DNA from 4 places in the Massilia niabensis genome. Region 1 is predicted to be linked to each of the others. Evidence: predicted binding sites of a transcription regulator. Region 1 holds the regulator's gene; each other region holds the start of a gene.
The links. The regulator sigma-54, encoded in region 1, starts transcription at its own class of promoters, with help from an activator protein. The targets are predictions, from matches to a motif close to TGGCANGNAANCTGCTTT.
Positions count from the first base shown of each region.

Region 2: ACFPN5_RS02520 (TorF family putative porin) is a predicted target of sigma-54. The motif match lies at 1,025-1,042, and genes of this name have one in related genera.
Region 3: ACFPN5_RS05435 (CmpA/NrtA family ABC transporter substrate-binding protein) is a predicted target of sigma-54. The motif match lies at 1,330-1,347, and genes of this name have one in related genera.
Region 4: ACFPN5_RS23455 (circularly permuted type 2 ATP-grasp protein) is a predicted target of sigma-54. The motif match lies at 853-870, and genes of this name have one in related genera.

Region 1 covers NZ_JBHSMU010000008.1:88,951-91,151, forward strand. Annotated here, with positions in the region: gene lptB (LPS export ABC transporter ATP-binding protein) at 1-397, shown strand, start outside; gene ACFPN5_RS07345 (RNA polymerase factor sigma-54) at 423-1,898, shown strand; gene hpf (ribosome hibernation-promoting factor, HPF/YfiA family) at 1,962-2,201, shown strand, end outside.
Region 2 covers NZ_JBHSMU010000003.1:531,109-533,309, forward strand. Annotated here, with positions in the region: gene glnK (P-II family nitrogen regulator) at 1-171, opposite strand, end outside; gene ACFPN5_RS02520 (TorF family putative porin) at 185-916, opposite strand; gene ACFPN5_RS02525 (accessory factor UbiK family protein) at 1,210-1,458, shown strand; gene ACFPN5_RS02530 (adenosylcobalamin-dependent ribonucleoside-diphosphate reductase) at 1,500-2,201, shown strand, end outside.
Region 3 covers NZ_JBHSMU010000004.1:611,529-613,729, forward strand. Annotated here, with positions in the region: gene ACFPN5_RS05435 (CmpA/NrtA family ABC transporter substrate-binding protein) at 1-1,113, opposite strand, end outside; gene ACFPN5_RS05440 (hypothetical protein) at 1,584-1,997, shown strand; gene ACFPN5_RS05445 (MBL fold metallo-hydrolase) at 2,149-2,201, opposite strand, start outside.
Region 4 covers NZ_JBHSMU010000019.1:22,306-24,506, forward strand. Annotated here, with positions in the region: gene ACFPN5_RS23450 (MBL fold metallo-hydrolase) at 1-775, shown strand, start outside; gene ACFPN5_RS23455 (circularly permuted type 2 ATP-grasp protein) at 902-2,201, shown strand, end outside.

The DNA of each region.
Region 1 (2,201 bases):
CAAAGCCGCGATCAACGAGCGGCTCGACTCCCTGCTGGCCGAACTGCAGATCGAGAAGCTGCGCGAGAACCAGGCGCTGTCGCTGTCGGGCGGCGAGCGGCGCCGGGTCGAGATCGCGCGCGCGCTCGCCACCAACCCGCGTTTCGTGCTGCTCGACGAACCGTTTGCCGGGGTCGACCCGATTGCCGTGATCGAGATCCAGCGCATCGTGCGCTTCCTGAAGGAGCGCGGCATCGGCGTCCTGATCACCGACCACAATGTGCGCGAGACGCTTGGCATCTGTGACCGCGCCTATATCATCAACCAGGGCGCCGTGCTGGCCTCGGGCCGCCCTGACGACATCATCGCCGACGAGTCGGTACGACGCGTCTACCTCGGCGAACACTTCCGCATGTAGTTAAAACGAAGAACCAAGCGGCATCATGAAACAATCCCTGCAACTCCGGACTTCGCAGCACCTGGCGCTGACGCCACAGCTACAGCAGTCGATCCGCCTGCTGCAGCTGTCCACGCTCGAACTGCACCAGGAGATCGAGCAGATCCTCTCCGATAACCCGCTGCTCGAGCGGATCGACGACCCGCTCGACAATTCCGTGCGCCTGCTGGCTGACGGCGCCATCAACGATTCGCCCGTCCAGCAGCCCGATGCGCCGGCGCCGAACGGGGACGAGCCAGCCGCTCCAGGGGAGGCTGGCGAGGCGCTCGATGCCAACGGCGGCGATGTCGAGCGCGGCGAGGCCGATGCCGACTGGGGCGACGCGCCGCGTGCATCCGGCAGCGACGGCGACGACGATGGCCGGCCGCAGCTGGGCGCCATTGGCGTGACGCTGCGCGAGCACCTGTCGGAACAGATCCGGGTAACGGGTGCGAGTACGCGCGACCGCGCGCTGGCCGAACTGGTGATCGACGCCATCGACGACAACGGCTACCTGGAAGAGCAGCTCGACGAGATCCACGCGCGCCTGCCCGAAGAGCTGGAAGTCGATATGGACGAGCTGCGCTGCGCGCTGGCGCTGGTGCAAAGCCTCGATCCGGTCGGCGTCGGCGCACGCAGCGCCAGCGAGTGCCTGGCGCTGCAGATCCGGCAGATGCCGGGCGTGCCGCTGGTGACCCGGCGCATGGCCCTGAAAATCGTCGAGGGCTATCTGACCTGGTTCGCCCAGCGCGAATTCAACAAGCTGAAAAAGGCGCTCGACTGCGACGACGAAGACCTGCGCGAAGCGCAAGCCGTGATCCGCCAGTGCAATCCGCACCCGGGCGCGGCCTTTGCGTCGAGCACCTCGGACTACGTGGTTCCGGACGTTATTGTCCGCAAGACCGGGTCCGGCTGGAGCGTAATGCTGAACCACGAAGTCATGCCGCGCCTGCGCGTGAACAACGTCTACGCGGCCCTGCTCAAGCAGGGCAAGGGCGAAGGCCAGATGAGCGCGCAACTGCAGGAAGCGAAGTGGTTAATTAAAAATATGCGCCAGCGTTTCGACACGATCCTGCGCGTTTCGCAGGCCATCGTCGAGCGTCAGCGCAACTTTTTCAGCCATGGCGCGGTTGCCATGCGTCCCCTTGTGCTCCGCGAGATTGCTGATACACTAGGCCTACACGAGAGCACGATTTCTCGCGTGACAACTCAGAAATTCATGCTGACCCCGCACGGCATGTTTGAGCTGAAGTATTTCTTCGGAAGCCACGTCGCCACCGAAGCGGGGGGCGAAGCCTCTTCGACGGCGATCCGGGCGCTCATTGCGCAACTGACAGGAGCAGAGGACCCCAGGAACCCATTATCCGACAGCAAGATCGCGGAAATGCTCGGTGAACAAGGCATGGTCATCGCGCGCCGCACGGTTGCAAAATATCGTGAGGCCCTCAAGATCCCTCCGGTCAGTCTCCGCAAATCCTTGTAACAACGGCAGCCATGCGCGACCCAAGCGTGCTGCGTCAGCCGTTTCTTTTTCAAAGGAGTGTGTATGAATCTCACTATCAGCGGTCACCACCTCGACGTTACCCCTGCCATCCGTGAATACGTACAGAACAAGCTGGAACGCATCACGCGCCATTTCGATCAAGTGATCGACTCCCACGTCATCCTCGCCATCGATAACCTCACTGAAAAAGACAAAAGGCAGAAAGCCGAGATCAACCTGCGCCTTTCCGGCAAGATGGTGCACGTGGAAAGTGTGGCGCAAGACCTGTATGCCGCGATCGAC
Region 2 (2,201 bases), on a different contig from region 1:
CGGAAGGAAGTCGACCACGTACTCGGCTCCCCGGTACAGTTCGGTATGGCCCTTCTGGCGGCCGAAGCCTTTTACTTCGGTGACCGTCATGCCCTGCACGTTAATTTCGGACAGTGCCTCACGCACTTCGTCGAGCTTGAAGGGCTTGATAATGGCGGTAATCAGTTTCATCGCGTTGCCTCTTTCAGAAAGTTTTCGAGATGGACACCACGGCCGCCGACTTGCCCAGGTTGCGGCCGCGCGGGCTCAGATATGCCTCGGTGTCGGCCCGGATCCAGGCCAGGGACGCGCTGGCAAAACCCAGGTCCTTGGTCAGGCCGACCTTGTAGTCCGTGTACGAGAGCGCGCCGTTGTTTTCCACGCGCTGGCGGCCGACGTGCAGGTTCAGCACCAGGCCTTCTGCGACCGGCAGCGGCACGTTGGCGCCGAAGTCCAGGTAGCCGCTCTGCTTGCTGTCCGGAGTGCCGAACAGGTTGGTCGTCGAATGCGAATACTTCAGGTAGGCCGGGCCGACGCCGATTTGCCCGTACACCTCGAAGGTGTTCGCGTTCGGGTTCAGGTCGTTCTCCGGGTACCAGTAATACAGGCCGCCGACGTCGTAGCTGATCGCCTCAGTAAGCTGGCCCCGCTTGCCCGCGTACAGGTCGACTTCGACGTTGCCGTCGCCACCCAGGTCCTTCGTCCACTTGATGGTCGAGAGCCAGGTGCCGGCATAAAAGCCGCTGGGGCTGTGGGTATAGTCGGCGCCTCCCTGCAGCGCCGGATCGAAGCGTGTCTGCGACAGGCCGCGGTAGCGGTATTCGCTGGCGAGCGCCACGTTGTACGACACGGCGTGCTCCGGGGCCGGCGCCTCTTGCGCCATGGCCAAATTACTACCCATCATTGCCAGCGCGAACGCCGCCGCCTTATTTGCCATCTGCGCTGCTGTTTTGCTTGCTATCTTGTTCTTCATGAGTGGACCCCTGGGAATGGAACGGATGGACGGATGGTTTACAATCGCTGACATCGCGGCTTTACCCTTCCTTTAGCAGAATGCGTGCCAGCGCCAAATGGCATCGCATGTGCTTGATTTTTCGCGCATCTGCCCCATTTTCGGTGTCAAGAATCACAAATACGTGCGTGCCGACCGCGTGGCGCGTGGAAGCGCACCAAACCAGCCCGCGACGCACCACGATGGTGCGCCAGCCGGCATTACCAGGACCAACGGCTATGAATAATTTCTTCAACGACTTGCAGGGCAAACTCAACCAGGCAATGGAAAGCTCGCCCGCCAAGGACATCGAGCGCAACGTCAAGGCGATGATGACCCAGGGCTTTTCCAAGCTCGACCTGGTGACCCGCGAAGAATTCGACATCCAGGCCCAGGTGCTGGCAAAAACGCGCGCCAAGCTCGAAGCGCTCGAGCTGCGCGTGGCCGAGCTGGAAGCGCGCCTGACGGAAACGGCGCCCAAGATGTAAACCTTGCATTCATGTCGGTGGTCTACTGAAGAGGCGGCACCATGAATGCAAACGACAAACTGCTCGGCACGGCGCTGCCTCCCCAGGAGGTTTCGATCGACGTGCTGCGCGAGAAGTACGCGAAAGGCGCCGAGACCTCGATCGCGGACGTGCGCCGCCGGGTGGCGCATGCGCTGGCCGCGCGCGAGCCCGCTGAACGACGCGAGGAAATCGCCGAGCGCTTCCTCTGGGCCCAGGAACAGGGCCTCGTTCCCGGTGGGCGCATCAATTCCGCCGCCGGCCTGAACATCAAGGCCACCCTCATCAACTGTTTCGTGCAGCCGGTCGGCGACTCCGTGACCGGCTTTGACGACGGCCTGCCCGGCATCTACACGGCGCTGGCGGAAGCGGCCGAAACGATGCGCCGCGGCGGCGGCGTCGGCTACGATTTTTCCGCGATCCGCCCATTCGGCGCCGTCGTGCACGGCACCCGCTCGCGCGCTTCCGGTCCGGTCTCGTACATGGAACTGTTCGACGCCTCGTGCAAGACGGTGGAGTCGGCCGGCGCCCGGCGCGGCGCCCAGATGGGCGTGCTGCGCATCGACCACCCCGACATCGAGCGCTTCATCGCCGCCAAGGATGGCGGCGGCCTGTCGAACTTCAACATCTCGGTCGGCGTCAGCGACGCCTTCATGCGTGCGCTCGAGGAGGATGGGCCTTTCGAGCTCGTGCACCGCGCCGAGCCCGGCGAAGAACAGTTAGCG
Region 3 (2,201 bases), on a different contig from region 1:
TTTCGGGATCGGGGTGCGTGTCGCCGTAGCGGCTTCCTTGTACAGGTTGACCTGGTTGACCGCGCCGGCCACCGCCAGGTAGTCCGGATCGTCCTTCAGCAGGCCCCAGCGGCGATGCTGGGTCATGAACCACATGCCGTCCGACAGGTAGGGGAAGTTGACCGTCCCCTCGTTGTAGAACTTCATGTGGTTCGGGTCGTCCCAGGTTTTACCGAGTCCATTCTGGTAACGGCCCATGATGCGCTGGTCGATGGCGTCCTTGCTGGTGTTGACATAGGACTTGCTGGCGATGACCTCGGCCATCTTGTTCTTGTTGGCCAGCGAGGAATCAATCCATTTGCCGGCTTCGAGGATGGCGGCCATCATGGCGCGGCAGGTATTCGGGTTCTTCCTGGCGAATTCCAGCGTGCTGCCCAGCACCTTCTCGGGATGGTCGCGCCAGATATCCTGGGTGGTGGTGGCAGTGATGCCGATGCCGTCCATGATGGCGCGGTGGCCCCAGGGTTCGCCCACGCAGAAGCCATCCATGTTCCCGACGCGCATATTCGCCACCATCTGCGGCGGAGGCACGGTGATGACCTTGGCCTCCTTCATGGGGTTGATGCCATGGGCCGCCAGCCAGTAGTACAGCCACATCGCGTGGGTACCGGTCGGGAAGGTCTGGGCGAAGGTAAATTCGCGTTTTTCGGTGCGCATCAGCCTGGCCAGCGACGCGCCGTCGACCGCGCCCTTGTCGGCGAGCTGTTTCGAGAGCGTGATCGCCTGGCCGTTGTTGTTCAGGCCCATCAGCAGCGCCATGTCCTTCTTCTGGCCGCCGATGCCCATCTGGACGCCGTACAGCAGGCCGTACAGCACGTGGGCCGCGTCCAGGTCGCCATTGACCAGCTTGTCGCGCACGCCGGCCCAGGAGGCTTCCTTGCTCAACACGAACTTGACGCCGTATTTCTTATCGAAACCAAGCACCGAGGCCATCACGACCGAGGCGCAATCGGTCAGGGGAATGAAGCCGATCCTGATTTCTTCTTTTTCCGGTTTGTCCGAACCTGCCGCCCACACCCCGCCCGTGGCCAGCCCCAACAGGCCGGCGCCTGCTGCCAGGCCTGCCCCATGCATGATTTTCCTGCGCTCGAGGTTCACCCCGTCGGCGCGCACTGGCACGGCGTTCGGCGCTTCGGTTTTCTTATGATTCATCGCACATCCCAAATGTAGTGAGGCAAAAAAAACGACGCGTACCCGACATGAAGACATTCATGCTCCGGTAGACGTCGTTGTCTTGGTGGGCTCTACCAGCGTTGGCAGGACTCGTGCGCTCCATTGCGCTCCTACCAATACGCAAGGTCCGTGCCAATGCGGGATAGCCGGGATGGCGCATGCGTTGGCATGCGGATGCACTGCGCGATGGCGCAAGCACGCACTGCCATTGTGCAGCGCATCATTTTGGGCGGGGGATGCCAGGGGCATGAGCTGGCTCGGGCAATCCTGCTGCAGAGAAATTTAATACATATGCGAAGCATTGTCCGGAACCGCCCTGTCCAACCTTCACAACGAGCCTTACCACTCAACTTTCGATGAAGGAGAAGACCATGCGTGCCCTGCTTTGCCTTGCCCTCGCCTCCGTGTTTGCCTCGACTGCAGTCGCCTCGACCGCCCACGCCGCGACCGCCCAGGTGTCGACGGCGCAGGCCTCGGCCGCATTATTGACGACGCCGATCAGCCTTGGCGAAGCCATCGAGCTGAAAAACGACGTCGAGGGGCAGTACCGGCTCGAGAACGGCCGCGACGTTCGCCTGGTCCAGGTGGATCACAAGCTCTACCTCGACCTGAACCGCCATTACCGCAAGGAGTTACTGCCCGTCGCGGAAAACGTGCTGGCGTCGCGCGACGGCAGGCTGACGGTGCAGTACATGCCGCATGGTCCGGTCGAACAGATCCTGATCCAGCACCCGGAACTGCCCGCCAGCCTGCGGCTCGGAGAACGCAGCTGGGACGGCAGGTAATGGCAGGTGCATAAGCCCGTCTTATGAACCGGGCGATGTCGTTAGCCGGGCTGATCGTTTGCCGGATCGCGCCAAGGGCGGGTCACGCGCAGCCAAAGCCCACGAATTCAGGTTCGTGGGCTTTTTGCGTTCCGGTGCCGCAAACAGCCGCTCATTTGGCGCTCATCGGGCGCTCATTGGCGGCAACCTGGCTGGCATACACCG
Region 4 (2,201 bases), on a different contig from region 1:
CTTCGTGCAGATTGGCGGCAAGCGCGTGCTGATCGACCCGGTTTTCAGCAAGAACGCCGCGCCGCTACCGTGGATGGTCCGTGCCTTCGAGGGCACCAGCCCGTACACGGTAGAAGACCTGCCCGGGATCGACGCCGTCCTGATCACGCACGATCACTACGACCATCTCGACCACGCTACCATGAAAGCCCTCGAGCCCAGGACCGGCCTGGTCATTGCCGGCCTGGGCAACGGCGCCCACCTGCGGCACTGGGGCTATGCGCCGGCCAAGATCCGCGAGATGAACTGGCACAGCAGCGTCGAGCTTGCGCCTGGCCTGCGGGTGCATGTGCTGCCGGCGCAGCATTACTCGGGCCGTTTCATGCAGCGCAACCAGAGCCTGTGGGCGAGCTATGCGCTCGAGACGCCGGGGCGGCGCCTGTATTTTTCCGGCGATACCGGATTCGGCCCCCATTTCGCAGACATCGGCAAGCGCTTCGAGCGCTTCGATTTCGTTGCGCTCGACGCCGGGCAGTACAACGTCAAATGGGCCGACATCCACATGACGCCGGAAGAAGCATCGCGCGCCGCCGAAATCCTGAACACAGGGACGCTCCTGAGCGGCCATGCCGGCCGCTTCAGCCTCGCGCGCCATGCCTGGGACGAGCCTTTCGAACGGGCCGTCGCGGCCAGCCAAGGCAAGCGCTACAGGCTGCTGACGCCACGCATCGGCGAGCCGATCAAACTGGACGATCCACGGCAAACGTTCGCGCACTGGTGGAAGGGACTGAAATAAGCATGCCGGGTAACTGACGGTAGCAGGGCAATATGCACCATGCAGGTGCATTTCTGGCCGAAAAATGCCGAAAACGCTGGCACGATTCTTGATAGATAGAAAATATCGAAACTCTAGAATCGTGCAATGGCGAATTTTTTTAATGAGATGACCGCCCTGGGCACCGGCGACGCCGCCTCAGTGCGCGAACACTATCGCGAATTCGGCACTTGGCTGCAACGCCAGTCGGCCGAACGCATTGAACGCAAGCGCGCCGAGGCCGACCTGGCCTTTCGCCGCGTCGGCATCACCTTTGCCGTCTATGGTGACGGGGCCGGCACCGAGCGCCTGATTCCCTTCGATACCATTCCTCGCATCATCCCGGCCTTCGAGTGGACGGCGCTGCAGGCCGGACTGGTTCAGCGCGTAAAAGCGCTGAACATGTTTGTGCACGACATCTACCACGAACAGAACATCATCAAAGCCGGCATCATCCCGGCCCGGCAGATTTACCAGAACGCCCAGTACCGCCCTGAAATGCAAGGGATTAAGGTTCCCTCGGACATCTACGCGCACATTGCCGGCGTCGATATCGTGCGCGCCGGCCAGGGCGAGTTCTACGTGCTGGAGGACAACCTGCGGGTTCCTTCCGGCGTCTCGTACATGCTGGAAGACCGCAAGATGATGATGCGCCTGTTCCCCGAGCTGTTCGCGCGCCACCGCATCGCCCCGGTCGAGCACTACCCGGACATGCTGCTGGAAAACCTGCGCTCGGTGGCGCCAAGCGGCGTCAACGATCCGACGGTCGTCGTCATGACCCCCGGCATGCACAACTCGGCCTATTTCGAACACGCTTTCCTGGCCCAGCAGATGGGCGTGGAACTGGTGGAAGGCAAGGACCTGTTCGTCAATGCCAACGCGGTCTACATGCGCACCATCCGCGGGCCGAAACGGGTGGACGTGATCTACCGCCGCCTGGACGACGATTTCCTCGACCCGCTCGCCTTCCGCTCCGACTCCACCCTGGGCGTGCCCGGGCTGCTCTCGGTCTACCGCGCCGGCCGGGTGACCCTGGCCAACGCCATCGGCACCGGCGTGGCCGACGACAAGTCGATCTATCCGTTCGTCCCGGACATGATCCGGTTCTATCTGTCCGAGGAGCCGCTGCTGAACAACGTGCCGACCTGGCAATGCCGGAAGCCCGAGGACCTGGCCTACACGCTCGCGCACCTGCACGAACTCGTGGTCAAGGAAGTGCACGGCGCGGGCGGCTACGGCATGCTGATCGGCCCGGCTGCAAGCCGCCAGCAGATAGAGGACTTCCGGCGCCGCCTGGTCGCGAAACCCGACGGCTATATCGCCCAGCCCACCCTGGCTCTGTCGGCCTGCCCGACCTATGTCGAGAACGGGATTGCGCCACGCCACATCGACCTGCGCCCCTTCGTCT